Regions from separate parts of the Bacillus sp. FJAT-27231 genome, predicted to be linked through region 2. Evidence: riboswitches for the same ligand, from Rfam matches in the RefSeq annotation. Region 2 holds a riboswitch; the other holds the start of a gene.
What was found. Region 2 has a riboswitch for cyclic di-GMP ahead of AC623_RS21640 (diguanylate cyclase domain-containing protein). Riboswitches for the same ligand answer to the same signal wherever they lie in the genome.
Positions count from the first base shown of each region.

Region 1: another riboswitch for cyclic di-GMP. It lies ahead of AC623_RS10185 (bifunctional diguanylate cyclase/phosphodiesterase); the one in region 2 lies ahead of AC623_RS21640 (diguanylate cyclase domain-containing protein).

Region 1 is NZ_LFZU01000001.1:2,167,409-2,183,415, forward strand. It holds gene AC623_RS10150 (DMT family transporter) at 1-855, opposite strand, end outside; gene AC623_RS10160 (LysR family transcriptional regulator) at 1,519-2,388, shown strand; gene AC623_RS10165 (amidohydrolase) at 2,681-4,279, opposite strand; gene AC623_RS10170 (amidohydrolase) at 4,631-6,247, opposite strand; gene AC623_RS10175 (sigma-54 interaction domain-containing protein) at 6,618-7,991, opposite strand; gene AC623_RS10180 (bifunctional diguanylate cyclase/phosphodiesterase) at 8,558-10,747, opposite strand; gene AC623_RS10185 (bifunctional diguanylate cyclase/phosphodiesterase) at 10,925-13,051, opposite strand; cyclic di-GMP riboswitch class II at 13,108-13,191, opposite strand; gene AC623_RS10190 (SpoIIE family protein phosphatase) at 13,311-14,453, opposite strand; gene AC623_RS10195 (STAS domain-containing protein) at 14,479-14,838, opposite strand; gene AC623_RS10200 (ATP-binding protein) at 14,851-15,249, opposite strand; gene AC623_RS22305 (methyl-accepting chemotaxis protein) at 15,275-16,007, opposite strand, start outside.
Region 2 is NZ_LFZU01000001.1:4,019,153-4,035,159, forward strand. It holds gene katA (catalase KatA) at 1-1,085, opposite strand, end outside; gene adh (aldehyde dehydrogenase) at 1,362-2,879, shown strand; gene AC623_RS19230 (DUF779 domain-containing protein) at 2,931-3,287, shown strand; gene AC623_RS19235 (alpha-hydroxy-acid oxidizing protein) at 3,490-4,629, shown strand; gene AC623_RS19240 (LLM class flavin-dependent oxidoreductase) at 4,893-5,909, shown strand; gene AC623_RS19245 (BCCT family transporter) at 5,983-7,554, opposite strand; gene AC623_RS19250 (hypothetical protein) at 7,724-7,954, opposite strand; gene AC623_RS19255 (TIGR03943 family putative permease subunit) at 8,095-8,943, opposite strand; gene AC623_RS19260 (permease) at 8,957-9,838, opposite strand; gene psiE (phosphate-starvation-inducible protein PsiE) at 9,978-10,439, opposite strand; gene AC623_RS21640 (diguanylate cyclase domain-containing protein) at 10,715-12,739, opposite strand; cyclic di-GMP riboswitch class II at 12,782-12,864, opposite strand; gene AC623_RS19275 (YebC/PmpR family DNA-binding transcriptional regulator) at 13,074-13,793, opposite strand; gene AC623_RS21645 (hypothetical protein) at 14,113-14,283, shown strand; gene ypfJ (KPN_02809 family neutral zinc metallopeptidase) at 14,336-15,175, opposite strand; gene AC623_RS19285 (NAD(P)/FAD-dependent oxidoreductase) at 15,284-16,007, opposite strand, start outside.

The sequences.
Region 1 (16,007 bases), 1.9 Mb from region 2:
ATTTCCCGATCGAAACAGTTCCCCATATGCTGCACCTCCTAAGATCAACACAGCCCCGGCTATTTGCACAAGGCTTAACTTTTCTCCTAATATAGCAGCTGAAAAAATCAATGCTGAGAGAGGTTCCAAATACCCGAGAATGGACACCGACTGAACAGGCAGCTGACCTATGGAAGAAAAATAGAAGTAACAACCGATTCCCGTGTTTATAACGCCTAGTATCAGTATAGGGAGCAAATTCCCTTCCATCATATTAACCGAAAGCCCTTGCTTCAAGCCCATAAAAATGACAACCGTTATAAAGCTAATAACTAACTGGCACGTGGCATTTTCAAGCCCCGTTATGCTTACAGCCTTTTTATTGAAAACCACCATAATGACATACATGATTGCCGATAATATTCCAAAAATCAACCCCAAGGAGATTCTTCCCTGGGTAAAAGCTTGTCCGTTTACACAAAGCATTCCAATTATCACTGCAAAAAATCCAAGTAGTTTAGCGCTTGTCATCTTTTCCTTAAAGATAAGTGGTGAAAGAATCATAACGATTACAGGGCCGCAATAATAAGCAAGAGTGGCAATACTTACGCCGATTTGTGTGTAAGCCTCAAATAAAAATATCCAGCTTGCCCCCATCGCCACGCTGGATATTACTAAATACAGAAAGTGGGATTTATTTTTCCAGAACTGTGCTTTCTGCTTAGACAGCGCAAATACGAAAATCAGAAATATGCTGCCAATCAAAGTCCGTAAATAAACAATTTCGTAACTGTTCAATAAAATGTAACTTGCAACCACTCCATTGGAGCCAAATAGGAGCAGTGCGACCACATATTTGAAATATGCACTTTTCATTCTTAATCACCATACTTCTACTAAAATCTATATTTGAATAACAGTCGGCTTGTACTTTTTAGAAGGCAGAAATTTATCTATAACCTCCATTGTTTTCACTTTCATATATCCCGTTGTCATCCCATCGCTACATCCATAACACTCTTCTAGAAGCGCATCTTTATCAAAAAATAACTTGTGCGAGATTTTCCTTGCCTTTTAAAATGCCAAATACAGTAGCAGCCCCAACTTTAACGCCCAAAATATTTTCCATCTGTTCTAAAGAAGCAAAGGAAACTAATGAAATATTGAATTCATGGCTGAAATCCTTGAATTTGAATAGCTTATCTGCGGTAGTTACAAAGGAAAAGCTTTTTTACCATTTTCATATTCAATTTTTATTGATTTCACTACAATCCTCCATTGAAATTGCTTTATCAGTATCTACACGTTCAAATGAAGTTTCTAACTTTTTTAATGATACGTAGACCATTTCTTGTAAAGATGAATTTATAACTGTCAGGTACTTTTTGCATAAAATCACTCACATAAAACATCGTTAAATACTCATCCCTTTCAAACTTGATTTTACAATAGCAATAGCATAGCATACTCATATGTATTACAGAATCAAATGTTTCTCATGTCATCTATGACAAAATCGGATGTAAGGGAGATAGAGTTATGAATATCCAAAAATATATGGCGTTTGTGAAAGCAGTAGAATATGGGAGCTTTACAAGAGCGGCTGAAGCATTAAACTATACACAGTCTGGCATCAGCCGTATGATTAAAGATTTAGAATTGGAATGGGGGATGTCCCTTTTGGAAAGAGGGCGTGCCGGTATTAGTTTAACATCTGACGGCTTACAATTACTGCCCCAGTTACGGCGAATCTGTAATGAACATGAAATTTTAATGAGGCAGGTCGAGGACTTACACGATATGCAATCTGGGATCATCCGTATCGGAACATTTTCAAGTGTGGCAACTCACTGGCTGCCTAATATGATTAAATTCTTTAAAAAGGATTATCCCAATATTGATTTTGAATTGCTTTTAGGTGATTATACAGAAATTGAAAACTGGATTATCGAAGGACGTGTCGACTTTGGGTTTTTACGGCTGCCGACAAAAGCTGAACTTGAAACGATCTTTTTAGAGCAGGACCGTTTGCTGGTAGTCATACCTCGAGATCATCCACTTGCTGATTGCGATAAATTTCCAATCAGCGAATTATTGCACAGTCCCTTTATGCTATTGGAAAAGGGGGCAAAAGCAGAAATATCCGAAATTTTTGAAAAGCATCAAATTTCACCGTTAGTTCATTTTACTACATGGGATGACTATGCCATTATGTCTATGGTGGAAAACGGGTTAGGAATCAGTATATTGCCAGAGCTGATTTTACACCGTATTCCTTACCAAGTTATAGCGAAAGAACTTGAAGTGCCTGCTTTTCGAAATATTGGCCTTGCTATGAGAGAGCAAAGATTGCTTTCACTTGCGGCTAAGAGTTTTTTGGAATATTTACCCTTTAGAAAAAGAGAGTGAAAAATCCTCTGTTACAGGCCAATTGTTAAAAAGCAAGCCTTGCTATTGAAAAAACTTTTCCATTTATAAACTTATTAAATGATAGTACTTATTATTTTGACCTTTTCTATACTATAAAAATAACGAATTTCTATATGGAGGATTTTTGATTAAATCTTATTATAAACGATATGCTTTTTTTAAATGATCGAACTTTGTTTCAACTCTCCGTTTGTGTTTCTTGCAGCCATTCCTTCGTTTTACTGACTTAAAAAGAGAATGCCTGTTATCTATAGGCATTCTCTTCTCCCATTTACTTCTTATATATAATTTTTCCGCCTACGATCGTCATTTCAATGTCAGTGGTCAAAAGCTCATCCGGATCTTCCAGCGCTAAAATATTATTCGAATAAACCGTCATATCCGCTAACTTTCCTGGTGAAAGAGTTCCTTTTTTGTGCTCCTCATTCGTGGCATAAGCACCGCCGATTGTAAATGTCTTTAGGGCATCAAGCATAGAGATTTTTTCTTTTTTATTCCAGCCATCGTGTGATTGTGAAGGCGCTCTCCGAGTAACCGCTGCATGAATACCTAATAATGGATCAACTGGCTCAACTGGTGCATCTGATCCTCCGGCACATAACACTCCAGCAGCAAGCAGGGATTTCCACGCATACAAATGTTGTATTCTCTCTTCCCCAAGTCTTTCCTGAACCCATGGAAAATCTCCCACTATAAATCTCGGTTGAATGTCAACAACTAGATTTGGCTTCGCGAGACGCTCGATTACATCTTCCCGAAGCAGGGATACGTGGATAATCCGATCACGATGCTGTACTCTTGGAAATTGCTCAAGGATTTGCAGAACGTTTTCCACCGCCTGGTCGCCAATTGTATGGACAGCGATTGGCATCGAGTGCTCTCTTGCATCTTTCACCATTTGGTAAAGCTCTTCCTGACTATGCTGCGCTTCCCCAAATTGACCCGGTGCGTCATGGTAAGCTTCCGACAGTAAAGCGGTTCTCTTTCCAAATGCTCCATCTGCAAAGATTTTGATGGCTCCGATTTGCAGCTTATCATTCCCATATCCCGCATGCATTCCTCTTTCCTTTAAGCGGTTAAGAAACGGATAATCAATTAAAAGATTGCATCGCAGGCCTTTTTGTTTTTCGTTTAGTAATTCATCATACAGTTGATACGTTTGATCAAAACCGCCCAAATAGATTGGATCATTCGTATGAACGCTTGTTATGCCTCTTTTCATGACATGATCCATTGCTTGTTCTAAGCCGAACTTTAATTCATCATATGTATGCTCTGGGATATGCTCTGTAATCAGTTTAGAAGCTGACTCAAGCAACACGCCCGTTGGCTTTTTCGTTATCTCATCAAGAACAATGCTTCCGCCTGTCGGTACGGATATCGAAGGATGGTAGTGACACACTTCAAGCGCTTTACTGTTAACGAGAAACGCATGATGACAGATCCGCTTTAGGAAAACTGGACAATGCGGCGCGACCTGATCCAATTCTTTAATCGTCGGAATGGTTCCGTCAGTAAACAGATTTTCGTCCCACCCCATTCCTAACAGCCATTTGCCCGGTGGTGTTGCATTCGCTCTTTCTCTTATTCTGTCTAGCATCTCTTGCTTGGATGTTACACCAATTAAGTTTAAATCCAAATATTGAAAAGCAATACCTGAGAGATGAAGGTGACTGTCGATCAAACCAGGGGTGACCATCTTTCCTTGTAAATCAATAATTTCGGTGTCGTTCTCTCCCCATTTTTGAATCATCTCTCGATGTGATCCAACCTCTGTAATGATTCCATTCTCCACGACAACTGTTTCCACTAACGGTTGAGCCGCATCAAGCGTATAAACCACTCCGTTAGTGTAGATTGTTTTTTGCATCCTGTTTCCCCCTATAGTATCCCGTAGAATTTAAATTGTTGCAGATACAAATTTCCTACTCGTTCTACTACCAATTTGGTCCCTAGTCTGTCATTATTTTATCAAAAACACCATTATTAGGAATAAAGTAATTAAAAATTTTGTCTGCTCGGTGAAAAACAAACCCTTTTAGATGTTCAGATCGATGAGTGGATCTTTAAAAATAAAGCATGTATTCAATCTGAACCTAAGTAAGAACAGAGTTAGATCTCTTATTATACACTCGGCAAAAAACTGACTAAATATTCAAAATAAAAATTCTGCAAGAAGAGAGAACTTTATGTCCTCTCTTCTTGCAGAAAAACACCTCGTTTAATTGTTTACTGCAGCCTCTTTTTGATACACGCAGTTTCCATCCATATACGTTTCCACTACTTGCACTTCATCAATGTTCTCTGGATTGATCTCAAGTATATCCTGGTCAAGCACAATGAAATCGGCATGGTATCCCGGTTTTAACTGGCCAACCTGCGGAATACGGGTGAGCTGCTGAGCGGCCCGCGTATAAAGCTCAATAGCCGTAGCGACATCGATTCGTTCATCCTGTCCTGTATCTGTTCCTTCATAAGCCTTACGTGTAACGGCGGATTTGAGTCCGAGGAATGGATTGACCGGATCAGCCCATGCTGTTCCTGGTGCGTCTGAAGAAAAGGCCACTTCTATTCCCATTTCCAGCATGGTTTTAATTGGGTACGTTTCTTTTGTCCGTTCCGCTCCCAGATTTTTCAAATAGCTTTCGATTTCTGCATAGAGGAAGACAGGCTGCGTAACAATGCCAATTCTCGCTTCCGCCATGCGTTTCATCGCTTGTTGAGTAGGCAAAGTCACGTGCTCAATTCTGACAGACGGTGCATCTTCTAACCAGCCTTCTTTATCGTAGAACGTATCGACGATTAAATCGATTGCCTGCTCTCCCATCGCATGAATCACTAATTGAATCCCGTATTTCTTAGCAGCCTCACCCGCTGCTAATAATTCTTCTTTTGACGTTGTCGGAATGCCATAGTTTTCTCCTTCTCCCAGAAACGGCGGGTTTACCCAAGCTGTTTGACCGGAAATGCTTCCATCGGAGAATAGTTTAATCCCTCCAATGTGGACAGGGTTATTTCGATTTATCCGCTCTTTGTCCTCAATCGGCTGCATGCGCAAGTCTTCCCACATATAGTAAAGGACTGTTCGCTGCTTAAGACCCTTTTCCTGTCCTTTTTTATACATTTCCAAATAATCAACCGGCGCTGTTCTTGACATTAAGTCTGTGATGGCCGTAATGCCGTGGGCAAACAATTTCGGACTTAGCTCCGCTAGGGCAGCTGCATCTTCTTCCATTGTTTGAACAGGCATCAGTTTAAATACTATTTCTCTCGCATTTTCCCGTAAAACTCCTGTTGGTTCACCGTTTTCATCTTTATCAATTTGTCCGCCTGGAGGATTTGGTGTATCCTTTGTAATGCCAGCCATTTCTAATACTTTGCTATTTACTGTAGCAATGTGAACACATGAACGGCTGGCGATGACAGGAACGTCTGGAGCTGCTTCGTCTAGATCCCACCGCGTCGGCATCCGGCCTTCTGCTAATTTCCCTTCATCGTATCCCCAGCATTCAATCCATTGGCCTTCTTTTAAACTTTTACGTCTCTCACGAATTTGTTCAATCAATTCGGCAATAGAATGTACATTCGGAGGAAGAGCCGCAATTTGTTTAGAATACATTGCTAAATGCCAGGGGTGAAGATGGGCATCAATGAAACCAGGAAGCACTCGTCGGCCTTGAAGATCAATGACATTTCCTTTGCATTGTTCAATCTCTTCTCCGTTTCCGATCCATGTAATCTTTCCATCCTGTACTTTCATAGCGCTTGCATATGGCTGATTGGGATTAGATGTGAAGATCTTGCCATTTATAAAAGTCGTTTCATATTGGTTATTCATGCTTATCATGTTCCTTCCTACAATAAAATTCTAAGATGCGTTCTCTTGGCGATTGGATAGCTTTCCTCTGCCAGCTGATTCATTCATTTGTTTTTAGTCATGAAGTTATCCGCTTTCATTCAATCGTTTTATTGTTTGGCATTTTGCTTAGGACAGCCAAAATTGAAAGCGTAAAAAAGACTCATCATTATTTTTATCATGCAATTTTCGTGCCAAAAAATAAAAATCTCCCTCATGAATCGTATTAAACGCCCTATTTACCCGCAAGGATAAAGCCAGATATTATTTTTCAAACTGGCTGGCAAGAAAAAAGTTCATTAAAAAAGCAAAAAAAGAGGGAAAAATTTATCCCTCTTTCGTAAAAACTTTTTTACCGCAGTCTATATTTGTCCATCTTATATTTTAAAGATTGTTTGGAAAGCCCTAATCTTCTTGCCGCTTGAGCAATAACACCATTTGTTTGTTCTAATTCATTTTCAATAATCTTTTTTTCATAGTCTTCCACAGCTTCCCGTAAAGAGCTGATCATACTGTTCATGACAGGATTTACAGGAGCAGCCATCTGATACTCCCTAATTCTTCTCGGTATATCTTCAATCGTAATACGATGGTCACTTGCATGATTAAAAGCAGTTTCTACCGCGTTTTTTAATTCTCTAATATTCCCCGGCCAATTATATGCTTTAAAGCAATCAATCACTTCCTGATCGACTTCATCGATAAAAATGTTCATGTTATTGTTATAAAACTCAATATAATGCTGGAGCAATACTTCGATATCCTCCTGCCGTTCCTTTAAGCTGGGCAGATCAAGTTGTACGACTCCCAGCCGATAATACAAATCTTCCCGCATCCTTTTTTCAGAAAGCAGTAAATCAGGATCTTCGTTCGTAGCAGAAATGACTCTAATATCTAACCTGATATTTTTTTTGCCGCCGATCCTTCTAATCGACTTTTCCTCTATTGCTTTTAAAAGCTTTACTTGAAGGCTAAGCTCTAAAGAATTGATTTCATCTAAAAACAGGGTGCCTCCCTCGGCCTGTTCAAACAAACCGGGTTTGTCTTCGGATCCCGTAAAACTCCCTTTCGTTGTGCCAAACAACGTGCTTTCTAGCAGATTAGCCGGGACTGCTCCGCAATTTAGAGAAACGAAGGAGTGGCTGTACCGGTCACTTAAATTGTGAATTGCCTGGGCGATGACTTCTTTTCCTGTCCCTGTTCTCCCATGAATTAAAACTGTCGAGTCGGTTTTGGAAATTTTTTCAATTTTTTGTTTGATCGCGGTCATTTTAGGATTTGCTGTAATGATGTCATCAATCGTATAAATGGTGTCATTTTTACGATACACTTTATGACGCGCGTATTTATCAAGATGCTGAATGTTTTTCTTATCAAAAAAGTGCTTTGAAAACTCAACAGCCCCGATAATTTGATCCCCTTCTTTAATCGGATAAGTCGAGTTAACTGATACGAACGCATTCCCTTTGTTTGTTGTCATCTCTTGCTTAACGTTGCAAAGCGGCACTCCGCTTCTCAGTACAGTCATCAATGTGCTATTTTCATTTGTTAAATCTTTATAGAAAGAAGTGATATGTTTTCCTAAAAAGTTTTCAGGTCTTAGATCAAGCTCTTTTAATATATTTAAATCGGCCAAGTCATAGAAAATGACCATTCCGTTCGCATCGACAATTAATACGTTGTCAAAATCAGATAAGCCTTTAAAGCTTTCTACATCGATCTTCACCTTTTTTCCTCCTATCTAGTTAGTGTAAAAGTGTCTATGTATGAGCAGATCGGCTGCTCGAGTATCCGCTTAAAGAGGAACATGCTTTTATTGTACCATTTCATTTTTTAAAATTAGTTCCTATTATATTGGGTTATTGATTTTTTTGCAGACTCATCAACATGCGTCTTTCCTAGTGCACAAACCGAAAGCGAACCAGCTTTTGGTTCATGAATGGAATTCAAAAGCAGCAAAGTAAAGTATTTCTCCACAAGCTATTGAGACTTTTCACTTATACTGCCTATTCCTCTTGGTCAAATAGAATGGCTATCTAAAAACAATATCATAATTTTTACGCTTTGATAATAAACAAAGAATGCTTTGTCATGGTCAGCAAACGCATAAATCTTGTAAAAGTCCTATCCACCGTACAAGAAAATAACCATTCAATACTAGTATCAATGACTTTATATTAGGACCAGGCCACTTTCTTTTGTAGCTGGACAGTCCTGATCTTTTTAACACAAAAATCCCCTAGCTACTTGCTGTTAATGATTCACACCTAGTAGCCAGAGGTCTTATTCGCTTTATCTATTTCCTGCTTGTACATGCTTTAATTGATCACAATATATTTTGGATTGCTGTTGCAGCTCCTCGAACTCAGCACTTAATCTTTTCGAAGAAGCTGGCGGGCTAAAAAGGTATCCCTGCACTTGATGACAGTGCTCTTCCCAAAGAAATTCAAGCTGGTCAAATTGTTCCACCCCTTCAGCTATAACGGTTAGTTCTAGATGTTTGGCAATCGAGATAATCATCGCAATCAAGGCAGCGTCATGTTTATTTGTCCGGACATGACGAACGAATGAACGATCGATTTTTACACAGTCAATCGGTAAGTCTTTCAAGTAATACAAGGAGGAATAGCCGGTTCCAAAATCATCTATGGCAATGCGTACACCTAACTGCTTTAATTCCGCTAAAATATCAGTTGCATAACTAACATTCATCGTCATGCTTTCTGTAATTTCTAATTCTAAATAGCGCGGCGGCAGATCTGCTTTTTTCAAGCTGTCTTCTACTAAATCAACGAGATTCCGCTGGAAAAACTGCCGGGTAGATAGATTTACAGCGACGCTTAAGTCAGAGAAGCCTTGATTATGCCAGTGTTTCAGCTGCTTACAAGCCGTTTTAAGCACCCATTCTCCAATTGGCACGATGAGTCCAGTTTCTTCAGCAATCGGTATAAATTCCCCTGGGGATACCCATCCTCTCTCCGGATGCTTCCAACGAATTAATGCCTCTAGCGAAACAATACGTCCTTCATGCAAATTCACCTGTGGCTGATAGTAAAGGTACAGCTCTCCCTTATCAAGTGCTTTATGTAAATCATGCTCTAATACTAATCGGTCCATCAGCTGCTCGTCCATATCATCATGATAAAACGCATAACGGCTGAACTCATTTTGTGCTTCAAACTTAGCAACCTGCGCATGCTTTAAAAGTTCATCTACATTTTTCCCATGTTCCGGATATAAGGCAATTCCCATATTCAAGGTAATATTCAGCTGTAAATGCTGGATTCGAAAAGGCTCTGCCATCAACTTTTGGAGCTTTCGACAAATAGTTGCTGCTTCCTCTTTATCTTTTATCGACTTGAAAAAAAGTGTGAATTCCTTCCCTCTCATCTTTCCAAGAAATCCATTATGAAAATCGGCCTCCTGCAATCGGGCCGCAACAGATTGCAAAATTAAATCGCTAAAGGAATGGCCGAGCGACTCATTCATCGCATCAAAGCGGTCAATTTCAATAATAAGAATGGCTGTCTTCTCTTGCGGCTCCCGTTTTAGCAATTCGGCCAGCTTCTCTTTAAAATAACGAAAGTTCGGTAATTTCGTCAATTCATCATGATAAGCCATGTAATGAAGAGACTCCTCGGATTTCCTTAATCGTTGTTCCGCCTGTTTTAACAGTTGAAACGGTTCTTCTACCGCTGTATAGTACAACGCTCTTAACAAAAAATAAAAACCTAGCAGCTGAAATAAATGGCCGATAAAATTAGCAATATCGTATACACTTTTATAAGAAGTGAACATCGAATCACCAATCATTAAGTAAAGAGAAGCAACGATCATCATAAAATTGCGATTTTTTGCCTCTTTAAAATTCTTAATTAAAAAAACAATACAGAGACATTGCAGCACAATGGCCGTATATTGCAGGCTGTTCTTTATCACTGTAGTGCCTGTCCCTTCTACCACTAATTCAGGCAGGAGCTTGGCGGGATGATAAATAATAGCCGTCCAACTCAAGAAATAAATGAAAGCAAAACTATAGGCCAGCCACCGATACTTTGAGTTTACTTGCTTTTCCGTCGATATAATAATTAAAAATAGTCCTAAAGCTTGCGTCAGCCGTGAAACCATATAAAACCAAGTAGCTGTATAAGGCGTGCTTTCTATTAAAAAGAATGGCATTCCTTTATAAGTGATCGTATGAAGGACTTCCAGCAAACTAATGGAAAAGAAGAGCGCTCCCAGCCACAATCGCTGATTCGACATAATGTGTGGAAAGACCATCCATGCCTGAATAGCGATTGTAAAGGAGGAGGCAATGATAAAAATTTCAAAAATTAAATGAAGCGTGATATAGTTCTGCTCTTTAAAAACAGCAAATAATGGTTCGCGAAAAAACAAGACAGGAATTAAGAACAAAAGGGGCATAATGACTCCCCCTCTATTTACTTTCCAAAATCCATTTTTCGTTGCTAGTTGACTCAAAGACAAACGCTCCTCTCCTCTATCCTGAGGTATACACCTTTAGATTTCTTTATACGTTTGGCTAGCATGCGAACCTTATAAGCCATCACAGATAATTCACTTTTTATCGACTCATTCTGCCATTTGCTAAAGCATCAGTGTATTCATTTCCCCTGAATTTATTTAAAATTTATTAATCTAATCGTTACTCTCCTGCTTTTTTTGGGCTTCCATTAAATATGTTTCAAAATCTTGGCCAGACAGCGGCTTACTAAACAAAAATCCTTGCCCCTGATTACAGCCGTCCTCATGCAGTATAGCTAATTGCTCTTTGCTTTCCACTCCCTCAGCAATAACATTCATGCCAAGTGTCCGTGCTAGGGTCAGGACAGCTTGCACAATTGCCTGACTTTCTTCATTATGGTGAATATCGCGAATGAAAGAAGCATCAATTTTTAACGTATCGACAGGTAAGTACTTAATATAGCTAAATGAACTATACCCGGTGCCAAAATCATCAATCGAAATATGAATCCCTAAATCTCTAAGCTGCTGTAAAGTATCTGCCGCATGATCGAAATCCGCAAATACACTTTCTGTCACCTCAAGCTCCAGCAGCTCTGGGTCCAGCTCTATTTCTGTTAAAATCTCTTGAATTTTTCCCACGATGTTTGGATGGGCCAGTTGGCGGACAGACATATTAATAGATATTCTCAACGGTTTATAGCCTTTAAGCTGCCATTCTTTATTTTGTTTGCACCCATGGCGGAGCACCCATTCCCCAAGAGGAAGGATCAAGCCAGTTTCCTCAGCCAGCGGAATAAATTTATTGGGAGGAATGCGCCCAAGCTCTGGATGATGCCAGCGGACAAGTGCTTCCATTCCAATGACCTCGTTATTGGTAATGTCCATTTTAGGCTGGTAATCAATATGAAATTGCTCGAGTTCAATAGCTTTTCTCATCTCATTTTCTAGTAAAATCCGCTCTAATGATTTTTCTTCCATTTCAGTTTTAAACAGAGCGTATCCGTTGCGTCCTCGTTCTTTTACAAAATAAAGGGCGGAGTCCGCCTTATTTAACAGCTCATCCGGCTGCTCTCCATGCTCCGGAAAACGAGCGATGCCTATACTGCAGGAAAGGGTATATTGCTGCTCTGCGACCTTTAACGGCTTTTGAAAGTTGGATTGAATTCTTTTGGCTAACCGCTCAAGTTCTTCCGTGTTCTGAACATCTCTCAGCAAAATCGTGAATTCATCGCCGCCTAAGCGGGCGATTAAATCGGTTGTACGAACGGACTTTTTAATAAGACGGGCCGCTTCTGTCAAAATGAAATCACCCGTTTCATGGCCCCATGAATCGTTGACAAATTTAAAACGATCTAAATCAAGAAACATCACAGCAAACTGGGATGAGGTTTTTTTTGCCCGTTCTATTTCTTTTCGCAGCTGCTGCATGAAGAGCCGGCGATTCGGAAGATCTGTCAACGTATCATGATAAGCTAAATGATAAACCATTTGCTCTGATTCTTTTCGTTCCGTTACATCCCTCATCGCTAATACGAAGCTTTCAATTTCTCCGTTTTTAAAGATAGGGCTAATTTTTGTTTCCATGTACTTATACTCGTTGCGAATTGTTCGTATACGAAATTCAAGCTGAACAGAAATTTTCTTTTTCGCAGCAAGCTTATCTAGCTTCGCTGAAAGCTGCTTACGATCTCTTTCGTGTACATATTGAAACAACTGTCCCGATGCTAATACATCTAGATCGTAACCAACCAAGCAAGAATGGGAAGGGGAAACGTATCGATAGTTCCCTTGTTTATCAATCACCGCAACTAAATCAGATGAATGCTCTGTAATAAGACGATACTTTTCTTCGCTCTCTCTTAATTCTTCCTCTATTTGTTTGCGGCTGCTAACATCGTTTCGTATAGACACATACTGATAAGGCTTCCCATTCTCATTTAGAAAAGGCACGATCGTCGTATCGACCCAATAAAAAGAACCATCCTTTGCTCGATTCCTTACCTCTCCCCTCCAAATACGGCCGGTCCCAATTGTTGCCCACATCTCTTTAAAAAAGGAGCTAGGATGATAGCCGGAATTTAAAATTCGGTGATCCTGTCCCAGCAATTCTTCCTCGCTGTACTTTGAAATCTTAGAAAATTGCTCGTTTACGTACAAAATCTTTCCTTGCTGATCCGTTATGGCTACGATAGCAGACTGATCAAGCGCATATTTAACATCTGTCAGTTCTTTTAAAACCACCTCGAACTGTTCACTTTCCCTGTTATCAGGATTATTCAAAAGGGAATATTTAGGCATGGCAGATCTCTCTTTTCTATTCTATATTTATCTATAAGGCAAGCAAAAAACCGACTCTAAAAAAGAGTCGGTTGCACTACTCGCTCCAAGCCATTCAAGTGCCCACATACAAATGACTATTCATCGCTTCCACTTTAAAGGCAATATGTAAAATAAGTCCATGATCTTTATACGATTATCATAGAACTATATGCCCAATAAGTCAATAAGCAGAAGGCGGATAGGTTGTGACATTAGACCGACTATTGGTCAAATTAAGTTAATAGAGAATGGCCGTCACGATCGTTATGTCATCCTCAAAAGTGTTCGGATTTCGGGAGTATTTTTTTTCTTTGAGCAATTGACAAATAATCTGTTCTGATTCCAAGTGACAATGCTGTCTGACCATCTTTTTTAATTCCTCAATAGCTGCTCCTACCGTCTGTTCCCCATGCTCGATCAAGCCATCTGTATATAAAACTAGCACTGCTCTTCCTTCATAATCAAACTGTCCTTCCTTCACTTCGATCTGCTCTATCATTCCTAATGGAGGACAACTACTCTCTAATTCTGTCACATCGCCTGTATAGTCAATAAATAGTCCGGGTGGATGACCAGCTGACGCATACCTTATCTGTTTTGAGGCTGTGTCAATGTGAACATAAATCCCCGAAATAAAATACGTGCGTAACGTTGCTTGCTGGGATTTAAATAAACTATAAACATGGCTGTTCATTTTTTCTAACACATTAGCGGGTTTCACTGTTTCGTATAAAACAGATCGAAGAAGCGAACGGATAGAAACAGCTAACAAAGCAGAAGTAATGCCATGTCCCATGACATCCAGTACGAATAGGCTATATTCATGCTCATTCAGCTGGTACCAGACGTACAGGTCACCGCCAATCATTGTTGAAGGCAAATAAGCCCCTGTAATATTAATATCTTGATTTCTGATTGGCTGGCTTAACAGCTCTTTTTGCACTTTACGAGCTAACCTTAAATCTTCTTGGAGTTGTTGCTCGGCTTCTTTTTTGGCTGAAATATCCGTAAAGACAGAAGCATAAAAAAGCGGTTTCCCTTTCTCGTCCTTGATCACTGTTATTGTTGTCCACTGAACATAAAACTGGCCATCTTTTCGCTTGTTCCAAATTTCTCCTTTCCATTGACCATGTCGAGCGATTGAGTCCCATATATTTTTATAAAAAGCCTCACTATGTTTCCCAGACCGAATCACTCTCGGTGTTAAACCAATTACTTCTTTATCAAAACCGGTAATTTCAGTGAATGCTGGATTAATAAACAGGATCTTTCCTTCAACGTTTGTCACCATCACGCCTTCCATGATGCTTTGGAAAAGCCGATCAGCCAAAAATTCACTCGCTTCTGATAAAGAGGCCGTCAAGGGTTTCGTACGCTTCATTGCTGCTCCCTCCCCTTTCCCAGAGCTAGCAAATGGAGGGATTGTCATTTTGAGCTGCCTCAAAAAAGTTAATAGCTGCTTCTATATCAGGAAACAATTTAATAAACGCTGTGAACTTTACAATTACAAAAATTTCTTCAATGGACTGGCCAATCCCTGAAATCGCCATATCCTTTTGCTGCTTACGCATATTCATGACACTTTCAGCTATGATTCCAAGTCCAGCACTATTAATGTACTGTATTGGCTTTAGATCAAGAACAAAATAATCTGCCGATCCTGCCGTAAATTTCAGCATAGCGGCCCGGAACAGCTCAATATTCTTTAACGTAATGTCTTCTTCCCAATGCAACACTTGTATACGATTAAAGCTTTCTATTTTCACTCTTTCTCCCCCTTAATGACGACTTTTCTGCATATGAAAAATGACATAGCCTTCTTTTTCATCCAGCCAGACTTTATCCATAATATTTACTATTAATTGAAGCCCTCTTCCACAAGAAGACACATTCACCTCTTCTTTTTTTCCAATACAAAAGCGGCTTCCTTTTTGCTTTAAGGAAATTCTAATCGTGTGGTTATCGACGTTCCAGCTGAGATATACAGATTCGTGACTTGATCCTCTCCCATATTCGAGGGAGTTAACGGCTGCTTCTTCGAGAGCGAGTCGAAGCATGATTTGGACAGTTGGCGGAAAACCAAGTTTTTCCGCCAACTGATCGTTTCTTTTCATTGCTTCCCATACATCTTTCTCTGTTTTGATTGGCATTTCTATACAATTAAACTGGAGACTCATTCTCTTCTTCCTTTCAAGTCTCTCACTAAATTTTGAACTTAGCAGCTAGGTGATTAAGGCTCTCTGCCATGCTTGCCAAGTCCGCTGCCGTAGAAGCCGTTTCTTGAACACTGGCTGCTGCTTCTTCAGAAACCGCGGCAATGTTTTGCACAGACAACAGAACTTCTTGTGCTTGCGCCGCTTGTTCCTCGCTTGCAGAAGCAATTTCAATTACCTTCGATGCATTTTCTTTTACAAGTGATAAGATCGTTCCGAAGGTTTCCCCTGCTTGGACTGCTTTATCATTGCCACTGTCAACCGCTTCAACTGAACGTTTTGTATTTTCCTGAATCGTAACGATAAGTTCAGAAATTTCTTTTGTTGCTGTCCCACTTCGTTCTGCCAGTTTGCGAACCTCATCAGCGACTACTGCAAATCCTTTTCCTGCTTCACCTGCACGTGCTGCTTCAATCGCCGCGTTTAAAGCTAACAAATTCGTTTGCTCGGCAATATCGTCGATCACTTCAATAATTTCACCAATTTGAACTGATTTGTCAGCCAAGTCTTGAATACTGGCATTAATTTGCTCCATGCCAGTGATCGTTTCATTGATCACTTTTTCACCATCTTGAGCTGCCTCTAGTGTTTTTTCAGAAAGATTAGCTGCGTCTTCTGTGTTTCTGGAAACCGCTTGTACCGCTGTGGCCATTTCAGTAACCATGTCAGCAGACGTTCCGGCATCATGCGCTTGCTGCTGTGTACCTGTTGCAACTTCTTCT
Region 2 (16,007 bases):
ACCGGGCATTTCGGTGAATTAATTGGCAATGCGTTATGATTCACTCCTACACGATAACGATGAGCATCCGCATAAGCAAACAAGCGGCCTTGAAGCATTTTATCAGGTGATGCTTCGATTCCAGGGACAAATGTTCCAGGAGAGAATGTAGCCTGTTCTACTTCCGCAAAATAATTTTCTGGATTCTGGTTCAATACCATCTTTCCAACCTCAATGAGGGGATAATCTTTTTGTGACCAAACCTTTGTTACATCAAATGGATCCCACATATATGTGTTTGCATCTTCTAGCGGCATCATTTGCACATAAAGTGTCCAAGAAGGATAATCTCCTTGTTCAATGGCGTTGAATAAGTCCTCTGTATGGTAATCAGGGTTTTCCCCTGCTAATTTCGCAGCTAATTCGACATCCAGGTTTTTAACTCCCTGATCTGTTTTAAAATGATACTTCACCCATACTGCTTCCCCTTGTTTGTTTACCCATTTAAACGTATGACTTCCAAATCCATGCATATGGCGAAGTGTTGCCGGAATGCCGCGATCGGACATTAAGATTGTCACTTGATGCAGTGATTCAGGAGACAATGACCAGAAATCCCAAACAGCTGTTGGATTTTTTAAATGTGTCTGCGGATCTCGCTTTTGTGTATGGATAAAGTCCGGGAATTTGATAGCATCACGAATAAAGAAAACAGGGGTATTATTTCCGACTAAATCATAGTTGCCCTCGTCTGTATAAAACTTCACAGCAAAACCACGCGGATCACGGACAGTATCTGCAGAACCGAGTTCACCTGCTACAGTTGAGAATCGAGCGAACAGAGGAGTGCGTTTTCCAGCTTCAGATAGAAAATCTGCTTTTGTGTAATTAGCAATCTCGCTGTTTGTCACTTCAAAATAACCATGGGCCCCGGCTCCTTTGGCATGAACCACCCGCTCAGGTACACGTTCACGGTTAAAATGAGCTAGTTTCTCAAGTAAATGAACATCCTGAATTAATGTAGGTCCGCGTTGTCCAGCCGTTTGTGAGTTTTGATTATCTCCTACTGGGGCACCCCAGCTTGTTGTTAGTCGGTTACTCATTATCCTATCACCTCGTCAATTTTGGTTGGTAACTCAATAATAACATCTCTCAAAGAAAAATCAATACTAAATTATAATTATTTTAATTAAGTAATGATTATCTTTAATTTTAACTAATAATCCCTAAATTGAGACAACCTAGTAAAAGAAGATGACTGTTAGATAGTTAACAATCTATTAAACTCCAAATATATGATTTGACTTTAGGCTACAGAAAATAGATTATGGAATTGTAAGTGCTTTCTTTCATAAATTTCTATTTTTAAAGGGGGAGTCGCAATGATTTATGCAAATCCAGGCCAGGAAGGGTCAAAAGTAACCTTTAAGAAGCGATATGAAAATTTTATTAATGGAGAATGGCAGGCACCTGTCGGCGGACAGTACTTCGAAAATATTTCGCCAGTGACAGGAGAAGTCTTTTGTGAGGTGGCCCGTTCACAGGCAGAGGACATTGAACTAGCGTTAGATGCCGCTCATGCGGCGAAAGATGCCTGGGGACGGACATCGGCGGCCGAACGAGCGAATATTTTAAATAAAATTGCCGACCGCATGGAGGAAAACCTCGAAACGCTGGCGGTCGCTGAAACGTGGGACAACGGAAAGGCCGTTAGAGAAACGTTAAATGCCGATCTTCCGCTGGCCATTGACCATTTTCGCTATTTCGCCGGTGCTATCCGGGCGCAGGAAGGGTCACTGAGCCAGATTGATAATGATACGGTCGCTTACCACTTCCATGAGCCGCTTGGCGTTGTCGGCCAGATTATTCCATGGAACTTCCCGCTTCTAATGGGCGTTTGGAAGCTTGCGCCTGCTCTTGCGGCCGGAAACTGTGTGGTACTGAAACCAGCTGAACAAACACCTGCTTCCATTCTTGTCTTTATGGAACTCATCCAAGACCTGCTTCCTCCAGGCGTTGTAAACATTGTCAATGGCTTTGGCCTAGAAGCCGGCAAGCCGCTCGCTTCCAATAAACGCATTGCTAAAATAGCCTTTACAGGCGAAACGACAACGGGCCGCCTGATTATGCAATATGCTTCCCAGAACCTCATCCCTGTTACGCTTGAGCTCGGCGGCAAATCACCGAATATTTTCTTTGACGATGTGATGGAAAAAGATGATGCTTTTCTGAACAAAGCGATCGAAGGGTTTGTGCTGTTTGCTTTAAACCAAGGAGAAGTCTGTACCTGCCCTTCCCGTGCCCTTATCCACGAAAGCATTTACGACCAGTTTATGGAACGGGCGATTGAACGCGTCAAACAAATTAAGACCGGTAACCCGCTTGATACCGAAACGATGATGGGGGCACAGGCTTCCAGCGAGCAAATGGAGAAAATCCTGTCTTATATCGACATCGGCAGCCAGGAAGGTGCTGAATGCCTCGTCGGCGGCGGCAAAAACACAATCGCAGGCTTGGAGAATGGCTATTATGTGAAGCCGACGGTCTTTAAAGGCGCGAACAACATGCGGATTTTCCAAGAGGAGATTTTTGGACCGGTCGTTTCCGTTACGACCTTCAAGGATGAAGAAGAAGCGCTTGCCATTGCCAATGATACGCTGTATGGGCTCGGTGCCGGCGTCTGGTCCCGTCACGTGAACCGCGCCTATCGCTTTGGCCGCAATATTCAGGCGGGCCGCGTCTGGACAAACTGTTACCACCAGTATCCGGCTCATGCGGCATTCGGCGGCTACAAAATGTCGGGTGTTGGCCGTGAGAATCACTTAATGATGCTGTCCCATTACCAGCAGACGAAAAATCTGCTCGTCAGCTATAGTGAGGATGCTCTTGGATTCTTTTAATTAATTTGAAAGCGCCACATCTTCTGCCCTAGCAGAAAGGAGCGTATTTAAATGGTTGAACTCGTAACCGCCACTCCTGCCGCCCTTGGATTAATTGACAAGCTGAAAGAGAAATATGGTCCCCTTATGTTTCACCAATCAGGAGGCTGCTGTGACGGCAGCTCTCCAATGTGCTATCCCGAGGGTGAATTCCTAACGGGTGACAGCGATGTATTGCTTGGAAAAATCGGCGGCTCCCCTTTTTATATTAGCGAAGCTCAATATGAATACTGGAAACATACACAGCTTATTATCGATGTCGTCGATGGACGCGGCGGCATGTTTTCACTTGAAGGACCTGAAGGCAAGCGATTTTTAACGAGATCACGCGTCTTCACACCTGAAGAACGTCAAGAATTAAATATATGAAAATAGAGAGATCGGTATTTCACCGGTCTTTTTTTATTGCCTGTTATCTTATGGTTTCTCTTTGCACCAAAAAAGAATATGTACAAGCCAAAAAATAATCTTTACAATGAAAGAAGAAAGAAAATTCAAACTTCGTCCTTTAGGAAGAAGAGTGAATAACGATGTTCGTAAAAAACCATACAAAAGAGTGAGGTCAGATAAGATGAATCAGCAAGAGGGGTTACTATCAGTTGAAACAGTTGGTAAGGAAATCCATTTTCCTCTTTCATTTGAAGAGTGGGAACAAAAAGCGGCCGGCATGATGCAGCCAGGCGGCTATGGCTATGCCTGCTCAGGTGCAGGAAGAGGAGAAACAGGCAGAAGAAATGAGGAAGCCTTTGGAAAGTGGGCGATTGTGCCAAGAATGCTGAGTGATGTATCGAGTGGAGATATGAGCGTCACGTTATTTGGCCGGACGTATAAGACGCCATTTTTATTGGCACCTATTGGTATGCAAAAGCTGGCTCATCCGGAAGGCGAACTTGCCTCTGTGAAAGCAGCTGCCAATTTAAATGTTCCTTTCGTATTAAGTACTGTCGCGAGCCATTCAATCGAGGAAGTAGCTGCCGCTGCCCCGACAGGTTCTAAATGGTTTCAGCTTTACTGGTCGAATAATGAGGAAATCTCCTTTAGCATGGTAGAAAGAGCAGAAAAAGCAGGCTATGAGGCGATTGTTGTGACGGTAGATACAGTTAGAACAGGCTTCCGTGAGACAGATATTCGCAGTGAGTTTTCTCCGCTCACCAAAGGCTTGGGGAAAGCAAATTATGTAAGTGATCCAGCATTTATGAAGGCACTAAAAAGCCAAGATGATGATACTATTGTCGCCTCCATACTAGAAAACATTCAAACCTTGTCTCTTCATTGGAGACATATCGCCAAATTAAAGGAAAGAACAAACTTGCCTATTTTATTAAAGGGCATTTTACACCCAGAAGATGCCCAAACGGCATTGGAATATGGTGTAGATGGCATCATCGTTTCTAATCACGGAGGACGGCAGCTCGATGGCGTTATCGGTGCCCTTGATGCGCTTCCTTCCATTGCTGAAACTGTTCAAAAAAGAATACCGGTTTTATTTGACAGCGGCATCCGACGCGGCACCGATGCCGTGAAGGCTCTTGCTCTAGGCGCAGACGCTGTGCTCATTGGGCGCCCATTTCTTTACGGCTTAGCTGCTCACGGACAGCAAGGTGTAGAAAAAGTGATCGAGGATTTTGTCCGCGAAACCGAAATTTCTCTCTCCCTTTCCGGCGTGGCTAACTTATCTCAAATTGGCAGAATTAAGATGGTAAGAGCCTAACGATTATTTTTCAAGAACTGATTTAATGCCTGTTTGACAGGTTGTTAAATCAGTTCTTTTTATTAGCAAACAGCTGAAAAAGACAGGATATTAGCCGTTTTTCCATTTTATTATCTAAAACTACTGTTATATTGGCCATTTTCTTTATTTTATTATCCCCCCTGTTACATTAGCCAATCGCTGCCCCCATAGGCAATTCACTGGAAGATTGCCTCTAAACCTTGTATCATTGCTTAGTGCAGAGCCCATAAGGAGGGGAAAATATGACTGCCATTCAAACAAAACACTTTCAGGGTATTCCTTTATCCGTACTAGATCTAGCTCCGATTACAGAAGGGAGCCACGCAGAACAGTCTTTTAAGAATAGTACCGACCTAGCTCAACATACAGAAAAATGGGGATTCCATCGTTACTGGCTAGCCGAGCATCATAATATGCCGGGTATCGCTAGTTCCGCCACCTCTGTCATTATTGGCCATATCGCCGGAGCGACTAAGCGGATTCGTGTCGGCTCAGGAGGTATTATGCTCCCTAACCACGCCACACTTGTGATAGCAGAACAATTCGGAACGCTCGAATCCTTATACCCTGGGCGAATCGACCTTGGGATTGGCCGCGCCCCGGGCAGTGACCAAGCAACCGCTTTTGCCCTGCGGCGCACCCTTCACAGCCGCGTCGAAGATTTTCCGTTACAGTTAGACGAGCTTCAAGCCTACTTTGAGGTAAACCCGTCCGCTCGTGTGCGTTCGTTTCCTGGGGAAGGCTTGAATATACCGATCTGGCTGCTTGGCTCAAGTGATTTCAGTGCCCGCCTTGCTGCTGAGAAAGGCCTTCCTTTTGCCTTTGCAAGCCACTTTGCATCGGAGTATACATTGCCGGCTTTAAAAATTTATCGCGATCACTTCAAACCTTCCCATGTCTTGAAAGAACCCTATGCGATGGTTGGAGTGAATATCATTGCCGCAGACACGGAAGAAAAGGCTCAATGGCTAGCCACTTCCCAGCAACAGCAATTTTTGAGCTTAAGAAGAGGAGAGCCGACACAGTTAAAGCCGCCGATTGATGATATTGATGCCGTGTGGAGCCCTTTTGAGCGTGCAGCTATTGAAAAAACGCTTGATTCACGGGCAACCATTGTCGGCACGCCTGATATGGTCAATCAAAAGCTAACTAGTTTCCTTGAAGAGACAAATGCTAATGAAATTATTGTAAATTCACAGATTTTCTATCATGAAGACCGGCTGCGTTCTTATGAAATTGTAGCGAACATGATGGAATAGCTGCCATATAAAAAGCCCGGCAATGACCAATTGCCGGGCTTTTTAATTTATCGATCTACTCGGTTTTTATTTGTCATTCAGCAGTTCTGCTTTTTGTTTGATGTCCTTGTTTAGCTGCTTTCTCCAAACGACGAAAACGCCGTAAATCTGCTTTTCGAATCGGAAGCGGTTCTTTTCTAATCAGCTTTGCTGAAGAAACCATCATGAGCAGCAAAAGGACCGTAAAAGGCAAAGCCGAAATAAGAGAAGCAGTCTGTAAGGCTTCTAATCCGCCTGCATATAGTAATACACCTGCAATGGCTGCCATCAGAACACCCCAAACGAGCTTAGCAAACAATGGCGGGGTGAGACTGCCGGATGTCGTCATGCTCGCCAAAATATACGTAGCAGAATCTGCAGAAGTAACTAAAAATGTAAAGATTAATAAAATAGCAAGTGCTGACAAGATACCGGTTAACGGTAAATGCTCAAACGTCTTAAAAAGAGCCGACGTTAAATCCATATTCACGGCTTTTGCTATACCCGTTCCCTTATTTAAATCAAACCATAAAGCCGTTCCGCCAAATACAGCTACCCAAAGACAGGAAATAGCCGGCGGAATAATCATAACCCCCATCACGTATTCCCGGATCGTCCTCCCTCTTGAAACCCGGGCTACAAAGGCTCCGACGAAAGGTGACCAGGCAATAACCCACGCCCAATAAAATATCGTCCATTTGCGTACCCAGCCCGACCCTTCATAAGGCTGCATCCGTAAGCTGTATTGAATAAAGTTCGAAATATAATCGCCGATAGCCAATGTAAAGGTTTCCAAAATAAACCGTGTAGGACCAGCAGCAAAAACAAAGACAAGTAAGCCAAGCGCAAGCCAAAAATTCATATTGCTTAAATAGCGGATTCCTTTTTGAAGACCTGTTGTGGAGGATAACATGTAAGCCACAAACATGAGGCCAATGATAATCATCTGAAGCCAGACGGAGTTATGTGTTCCGATTACCGCATTTAGCCCGCCGTTTATTTGCAGCACGCCAAGACCAATTGATGTAGCGAGGCCCATCACAGTAGCAATGACGGCAAAAGAATCAATCGACTTCTTAACAAGTGGTTTGTGCCCCGTGATCGGCTCTAGTGCTGTCGAAACCAAACCGTCTCTTTGTCTGCGAAACTGCATAAATCCAATCATCAATCCTACCATTGTAAACACAGACCATTGACTGACTCCCCAATGGAAAAATGAGTAGGCCATAGCAATTCTAGCAGCCTCCTCTGTTTGAGCTTCCGTTCCTGCAAAAGGCGGCGAAAAAAAGTGACTCATCGGTTCAGCGACTCCCCAGAAGACGAGCCCAGCACCAAGACCGGTAGAAAAGAGCATAGCCACCCATGTAAAGAAAGGAAACTCTGGCTTCTCATTTTCCCCTCCTAAACGAATGGCGCCATATTTGCTAGTAGCTAATACAAGCAAGAAGATCGTAATAATAAAAACGGCAAGCAGATAAAACCAACCAAAATTGATGGTAGTAAAGTCAAACAACTTGCCAGCTACGATGCCGAATCTTTTTGGCATAATGGCTCCTAATAGAACCAAAAACAGGATCACCGCAGCCGACACTGTAAAAACAGGGTTTCTCCAAATGTTCCTGTCCATGCCAGCCTCCTCATGACTATAATTTTTATAAACATGCTATAAAGAATAAAGAGATACTTCCGGAATTAATCATTTTTACCCTATAGGAATCAACCTGAAACAACCTGCCTTTTTGACTATAAAAAATAGCCTGAAGCGGCGTTATGACCGCTTCAGGCTATCTTGATTTTTATTCATGTACTAGCTGTTTCAGCTTTACATTTCTTGCTTCTTGTTCTTCTTCAGAAGCTAAATCATATTTTTTTAATAAATGAAATAGTTCATTCAAAGTGTCTTGTGCATGCTCAGTTTTCAGGAAATTATGCAGAGTTTCATATAAGCTTGGAGAGATAAATGCCTGTTGGCTTTCAAGCTTCTGAATGACATCTTCATGTGAATGATCAATGTTACATTGTCCCATGGAACCCATCCTTTCCGATTGTTCTATTTCTCTTCTTATCTACAATCTAACACAAAAGCAAGGGCTCCTCATCTTCCCCGCTCACGGACAGGCCAGCCTGGAACATTTAAAATAGACTTTGACTATACTCTGAATAGGCGTTAGTAGCCTCTATAAACATAAGGATCTTTCGGCTTATCAATACTATGCCAATCTTTTATAAGCAGAACAGGGATCGTTGATTTAAACGGCTGATAATACATCGATGATAATGTGCCTTTTACGTGTATCCAATCATCGTCTCTAAGATTGTTTCCTTTAGGAAATTGAACGAGCATCCCAAAAGCACCCGAATCGGCAACACAGTGAATCACACCAAAGCGAAGAACAAACAGTTGACGCTTATCTGTGTTTTCACCATGAAAGGCAAAACCATCGAATTCAATTTCCTTTCCAAGAAAGTCGCCAGGGAAATCATAGATCGTTTCCATCCCTTTTAAAAACTGGTCGTCATTCAGAACAATGTGCTGCTTAGAGACATATTTGGCTAACTCCTTCGCCATTAATTCCTCATAGCCCTCTTTTCCATAATAAATACTCGTATCAGGCTTCAAATATTGAGTTTGGGCATAATGATCAGCCGCCTCTATTTGCTCCATTGGCTTGAATGAAAATCCCTTTGATTTAACGATGGTCGAATCAAGTGTAGCAATTGGAAAGAACAAACCCGATATTAAAGGAAAAACAAACACAAGATAAAAAAGCCAACGCTGATAAAAAGGCTTTTCCTTTTCATGAATGTGATCATGGTCACATTCATGTTCATCTGCCGATTCCCCATCTCCTCTGAAATAGTCATAAGCCTGGACAGCTGTAAGCAGCGCAAAGATAAAAATAGCGCTATAAGACAAATAAGCGTATTTCATATTAATGTATTTGGAAATGTTACCGGAAGCATGGAGATGAAAAAAGAAAAAAGTAAACAGCAATAATATATAAACTCTAAACATCCCATCCCCTCCTTTAAATTAACAATGAACCAATGAATACAAAAATGGCAATATAGACGATCAAATACATGACAAAGCGCTTTTTAAATGTTCCTAGCATCATTAAAAGATTTTTAATGTCTACCATCGCTCCGAAAACAAGAAAAGCAATTAAGGAACCTGTGGAAAATGTGCTTCTAAAAGAGGACGCAATAAAGGCATCTGCCTCTGAACAAAGGGATAAAACAAAGGCTAAGCCCATCATGACAAGATGAGAAGCAGCTTCTGTCTGTCCGATTTCTAGCAGAGTCGAGGTTTTTACATAGGTTTGCATCGCTGCAGCAATGAATGCCCCGATAATTAAATATTTACCGACCGAGAAAAATTCCTCTATCGCATGACGCAGCATGCCGACAAACTTTTTACTAAACGTCTGCTTCCCTGGAGCATGACAATGAGTATGCAGGGAGCTTTTATCTAAAAGCTGGTTCCCGCTAAATTGCCACGAAATAATCGATCCAACCAAAATCGCTACGATAAATGACAAACCCCCGCGGTATAAAGGCATGTCCCATTGGTTTCCAAAGGCAATATAGGTTGAAAATAAAACGATGGGATTGATGACAGGCCCTGTTAACATAAAGGCAATGCCCGCATGCAAAGGGACTCCCTTTAAAATCAGCCTGCGGACAATGGGCACAATGCCACACTCACAGGCCGGGAACAAAGCACCGATAAACGCCGCAGATAAGACAGCTAGAAAACGATTTTTTGGTATAACTTTTGCTATCATTTCCTCTGTAATAAACATCTGAATAAAGCCAGAAATGAAAACGCCGATTAACACAAAGGGAATCGCTTCTATTAGAATACTAATAAAGATCGTGTTTAATTGTAAAAATGATTGCGAGAACATATACATCCACACCAATTTGACAGTTTTGTAGATCAACGACCTATTATAACACGGTGTTCCTTCTTCCCTCTCTTGAAACAACCTCCGTACATAAAAAAGGACTGTTCCAGAAGCCAACGCTTGCGAACAGTCCTTGCTTCTATTCCTCTTTTGGAGTGTCTTTTTTAAAAAACCATCTTACTTCCGGTCTTTCGTGCGGTGTGAGATTCATGATGAAATAGCCAATAATCAAAATTAAGACGACAAGCGAGTATAGCAATGTATTAATCGGATGATCGTGATCTACAATAATCAACCGAATCATAGCCGTAATACCTATGTACAGAAAGTATCTGAGCGGAAAATGATAGTCTTCTTTGAAATATTTCACAATCATCGTGATAAACTCAAAATATAGAAAGAAGATAAGGATATTCGCAAGAAAAAGCTTATAATCGTTCGTACCGCTTTCGACTAAAATATTACCGAAAACAATTAGTTCCTTCACTAATAAAAAAGATAAAATAATAGCAAGAAGAATGAGAGATACATTCAATATCGTTTGAAGAACCTTAGGAATGACCTGCAAGATATCGGTGAAGTCCTTTTTAGTTTTAGTCACGCAACCTTTCCCCCATTCTATTTCGGAATAAGACCATTCATCTATTTATGCATTTATCTGTTTATGGTAGGTAATCAGCCCCTTAAAAACGATAATAAGTATATATCTTATTCTAACTATTTTTAAAATTCAAGATAGTTTTATCCGTACTCTTTACAATTTTTTAAACGTTAAGCGGCTTTAAGTTTACAATTCGTTTCATCTAACCGAGCACCATTTACTTTGCTGATTTAACAATTCCATGAAAAAACGGCTCCTTTTTTAGAGCCGTTTGATTATTCTCCACAGATTTGTAAATTAGAAAGATCATTGTAAGACTTGACGCGATTCCTGCCGTCTTGTTTAGCCTTATATAAAGCTTTATCTGCAAACTCTATGAACTGGTTTGTATGTTCATCTTTTGTTGGAATAACGGTTACGGTCCCTAAACTGATCGTGACATACTGGCTGATTTGTGAACCTGAATGCGGGATTTTCAAATCTTCTACCGCATGTCTAATCGTTTCCGCTGCTCGCTGGACGCCATCGTGATCCGTCTCTGGCAAGACGACACTAAACTCTTCTCCCCCATACCTAAAGATCATGCCTCCAAACTCTATCACAACGTCACTAATTTTCGCAGCTGCTTTTCTTAAGCAATCATCTCCTGCTTGATGGCCATACGTATCGTTATAAGCTTTGAAAGAATCTATATCAAGCATGATCAGAGAAAAAGATGTAGAATTTCTTAACGCACGGCTCCACTCTATTTCTAATTTCTCATCAAACGTCCGGCGATTCCACACCCCTGTTAATCCGTCTTTGGCAGATAAATCATGTAAAATTTTATTGGCTTCTTCGAGTCTTTGCTCTGCCAATTTTCTTTCAGTTATATTGCGGGATATTACGATTAGTTGAGGTTCCTCTGGATCTTTCCCTTGTAAACTCTTAATAGAAGACTCAAACCAAATGTACTCCCCATCTTTTCTACGAATTCGATAAGTCGAGACAACATATCCAGTATCGAATAAAATTTGATGGTTTTCTTTTATCATTTCTATATCATCCGGATGAATAAAGAGGTAACTGTCGTGACCTATCACTTCTTCATCTTCATATTGCAATATTTCCTTTCCTGCTGGTGATACGTACAAATACTTTCCGGATGAATCATGTATCGTAATCACATCACTTGAATAGTCCGCAATCATCCGGAATCGCTCTTCACTTTTTGCAATGGAGTCTATATGACTTTCAATCAACTCACCCATGCTATTGAAATTATCACAGAGTTCCTGAAGCTCTCTTGCATCCTCTTTATAAGAAGTTTTATCTAAACGATATTCATAATTTCCTTGGCCAATTTTTCTTGTTCCTATTAATACTTTCCGGATAGGGGCTTCTACTTGGTTAGATACCCAAATCATTAAGATGTACCCTATTATAATCACAAGTAAAATAACGAAAGAAAATATCATAACCATGTGGTAAAAGGACTCATAAATTTTACTTTCTGTTATTTCACCAATAATAAGCCACTGATTATCATGAACCCATCTATAATCTCCTAGTACAGTCTCACCATTAGGGGCTGTGTAAAATTGACTCTTAATGTTACTTCCCGCTAATGCTTGTTTATATATTTCGGATTTAATATTTTTCCCTATTTTGCCTTGGCGTGATTCGCTGATTAACATACCATTTCTTTCAACCAAATAGGTTTCCCTTGAACTATCCTGATATTGCCTCATGATATTGTTAATGGTTTTGATTGGAACTGGTCCGAATACTAGCCCCTGAAAATGCCCCGCCTCATTATATACAGGAACAGAAAAAATAATAATCGGCTTATTGGACTGCCTGCCAATCAATACATCTGTAATGAAAATCTTGCCTTTTTTCGCCTCTTTAAAATAAGGCCGGTCTGATAGATCCAATCCTATAAGTCCTGTCGTATCAACTTCTGTTATTCCATTCTTATTCACATATACAATACCGCTAAACTCCGGGTGATTTTTATCAACTGCTTTTAATGCACCCTCCATCTTTGCTATATCCCCTGCTTTTACAGTCGGGAGTTCAGAGATAGATTTAATATCTGCTAACCTATCCTCAAACCAATTGTCTATTACTAATTGCTGCAAGTTCATTGTTTTCTCAATTGCAACGTTAGCTTCCTCTCGCTTTTGGCTTCTCTCTATTATGACGAGAGGGATGGAGGCCAATAAAACGAACACTACCGTAAAGCAGATGAACCAAAATCGCAGCCTGCCCTTTAAGCTTGATATTTGAAATAAGTGAACTATACGGTTAAGAAACATCAGATCCCCTTTCTTCACCATGTTAAAAAACAAAAAAGACCAACAAGTGTTGGTCGGTTGCATCACTCGCTCCCTATACTTCAGATGCCCAAGTTAGAAGTATAGTTCATAGCCCCATCTTCTCTTTGATAATTACTTTTTATATGATTCAGTAGATTTCCAGTTTATACATCAATTTCAATTTCATAATATATCATAAAATGATAAATTTCAACAGTTTTAGCTATACTAACCTATTACTAAATACCCATTAAAGAACATTAATTAGTCTATCTATCCTCAGAAGCAATAAAAAAGCAGATCTTTGCTGGAAACAAAGGTCTGCTTTTTTACATTATTCACCTAAATCTACATTGTGATACACTTGTTGAACGTCTTCCAAGTCTTCTAAAGCATCAATCATTTTTTCAAATTGAGCTTTTGCATCTTCTGGAAGCGTCACTTCATTTTGTGCGAGCATGGTCAGCTCAGCTACTGTAAATTCTGTAATCCCAGCGCTCTTTAATGCTTCTTGTACGGCATGGAATTGATCAGGTTCAGCGTAGATGATGACAGCGTCGCCTTCTTCAAGAATGTCGCGTGCATCCACATCTGCTTCCATTAAAATTTCTAGTACTTCATCAGCTGTTTTGCCTTCTACCCCGATAACAGCCGTAGCGTCAAACATATAGGCAACGGATCCGCTTACTCCCATATTGCCGCCATTCTTGCCAAAAGCTGCCCGCACTTCTGATGCTGTACGGTTTACGTTATTTGTTAAAGCGTCAACAATAACCATCGATCCGCTCGGTCCAAAGCCTTCATAGCGAAGCTCATCATATGTCTCATCTGATCCGCCCTTTGCTTTTTCAATGGCACGATCAATAATATGTCTAGGCACGTTGTATGTTTTTGCCCGCTCAAGCACAAACTTTAATGCTTGGTTGGATTCAGGATCAGGTTCTCCCCGTCTCGCTGCTACATAAATTTCACGTCCGAATTTAGCATATATACGGCTTGTGTTAGCGTCTTTTGCTGCTTTCTTTTCTTTAATGTTGTTCCATTTACGTCCCATCGTAAACACTCTCTTTCCAATTTGAATCTGAATTAAATGATGAATGCAAAATAAACTGGCTTTTCAACACTTTTTCAAAATAACTATACGGAGCTTGTGACGACTTTATATAACGAATCAAATACGTTGTCAAATCATGTGCAGATTATATTATACCGCAATTAAAGCCGCTTTGAAACAAAGAAGAGCAAGGTGTTTCTCCATTTTTTTCAAAAATAAAGCCATCCAAATCCATGACAGTAACTTTTTATCATGCTAAACTATCGACTGTGGAATCGTTCCCACATTCTGTTGCATACGAAAAAGGAGGGTTCTTCCTATGTATAAGCTGCTTGCCTTCGATTTAGAACATACGCTTTCTGATCCTGAATTACCAATGCTGCGAGAAGCCGGTGTGGCGATTAGAATCGGCTTAGAAGAAGCAGATTACACCTTCAGCCATATTAGAGATCCAGTTTCGTTTATTAAAGAGCAGCTCATCGCATCATAAAACAGGCCTTATGAGAAGTTCTCCTTAATCTCATAAGCCCTGTCCAATCTCTTTATAAATCACGAGCATTAAAGGTGTCTCCACCCTTTAAACTGCCAGAACGAAAGCCTTTATAAAACCAGCGTTTTCTTTGTTCAGAGGTTCCATGTGTAAAGCTTTCAGGAACGACATAGCCTCTCGCTTGTTTTTGCAGAGTATCATCCCCAACAGCGCTGGCCGCATTTAAAGCTTCTTCAAGATCCCCTTCTTCCAGCAAGCCCATTCCTTGCGCATGATGAGCCCAAACACCAGCCAGATAGTCGGCTTGCAGTTCGAAACGAACGAGATATTTATTAAACTCTTCCTCACTCATCTGCTGGCGAAGCGGCATAATCTTGTCGCTTGTGCCAAGAAGCGTCTGGACGTGATGACCAACCTCATGAGCAATGACATAGGCCATCGCAAAATCCCCAGGTGCGTGAAATCTTTGCTGCAGCTCATCGTAAAAACTTAAGTCAATGTATAGCTTTTGGTCACCTGGACAATAAAATGGTCCCACTGACGCGCTAGATGTTCCGCAGGCAGACTGCACACTATTTGTGTACAAGACAAGCGTCGGCTCTTTATACACTAAGCCTTCCTGCCTAAAAATATCTGACCATACATCCTCTGTATCCGCTAGCACGACAGATACAAACTCTGAACGCTCTTTTTCCGCTGCTGTTTCTTCGTAAGGAGTATTATTATCATCAACCGTTTGCAGACCGTTCATCAGTTCTGTCGGATCACCGCCGAGGAAGGTAAAAACGAGTAAAAGAATTAAACCGCCGATTCCTCCTCCAATAAGTGTTCCTCCGCCTCTGCCTCTCCGGTCTTCAACGTTTGTGCTTTCTCTTCTTCCTCTCCACTTCATCCTTCTTCCTCCCCTGGTTGCTTCGTCACTAGTGTTATACCCGGGATTGGTTAATTTAAAAAAGAAGATTTTGGATAATAAACAGCTAATGCGGGCGAATAAAGCGGTTCAGGAACCGATCGCGCCCGCTACATCATATAACTGCAGATCAATGTCAACCTCTTCACCAAGAGCCAGCTTAGCGAGCTGCGCGCCAAGAAACGGTCCGGCTGTTAAACCGGAGGCACCCAGTCCGTTGGCGAGAAGAAGGTTTTTAAAGCCTGGTACCTCGCCAATGATCGGCAGAAAGCCCGGTGTGAATGGACGAAAGCCGACACGCGCTTCAAGAAATGTACCGTCAGCTAGCCCGGGGGCAACAGATAATGCTTTATCTAATACTTCATGTAAGCCGCCAGCTGTCACACGCCGATCAAAATGTTCATGTTCTTCATGCGTAGCGCCAATCACGACGCGGCCTTTGTCGAAAGCGAGAATGTATTGATCATTTGGCGGCATAACGACCGGCCATTTAGCCGTTTCGGTATCCTCCAGTTGAAGATGAACAATTTGCGCTTTTTGTGAAGTCACTTGAAAATTCAAACCAAGCGGTGCCAGCAGTTCAGCACCCCAAGCTCCTGCTGTCAAGATGACGCAATCTGCTGCATATGCCTTATCTTTTACCCGCACACCTGTCACTTGACCTTCTGTATGCTCCAGCTCCGCAGAACCATTTACACATACAGCACCATGCTTCTGTGCTGCCCGGAGAAGCGCATTTCGTAAGGCCCGGCCGTTCACACGTGCAGCACCGCTCACATGTACAGAAGCAAATTCTGTTGATAATGGCGGAAAT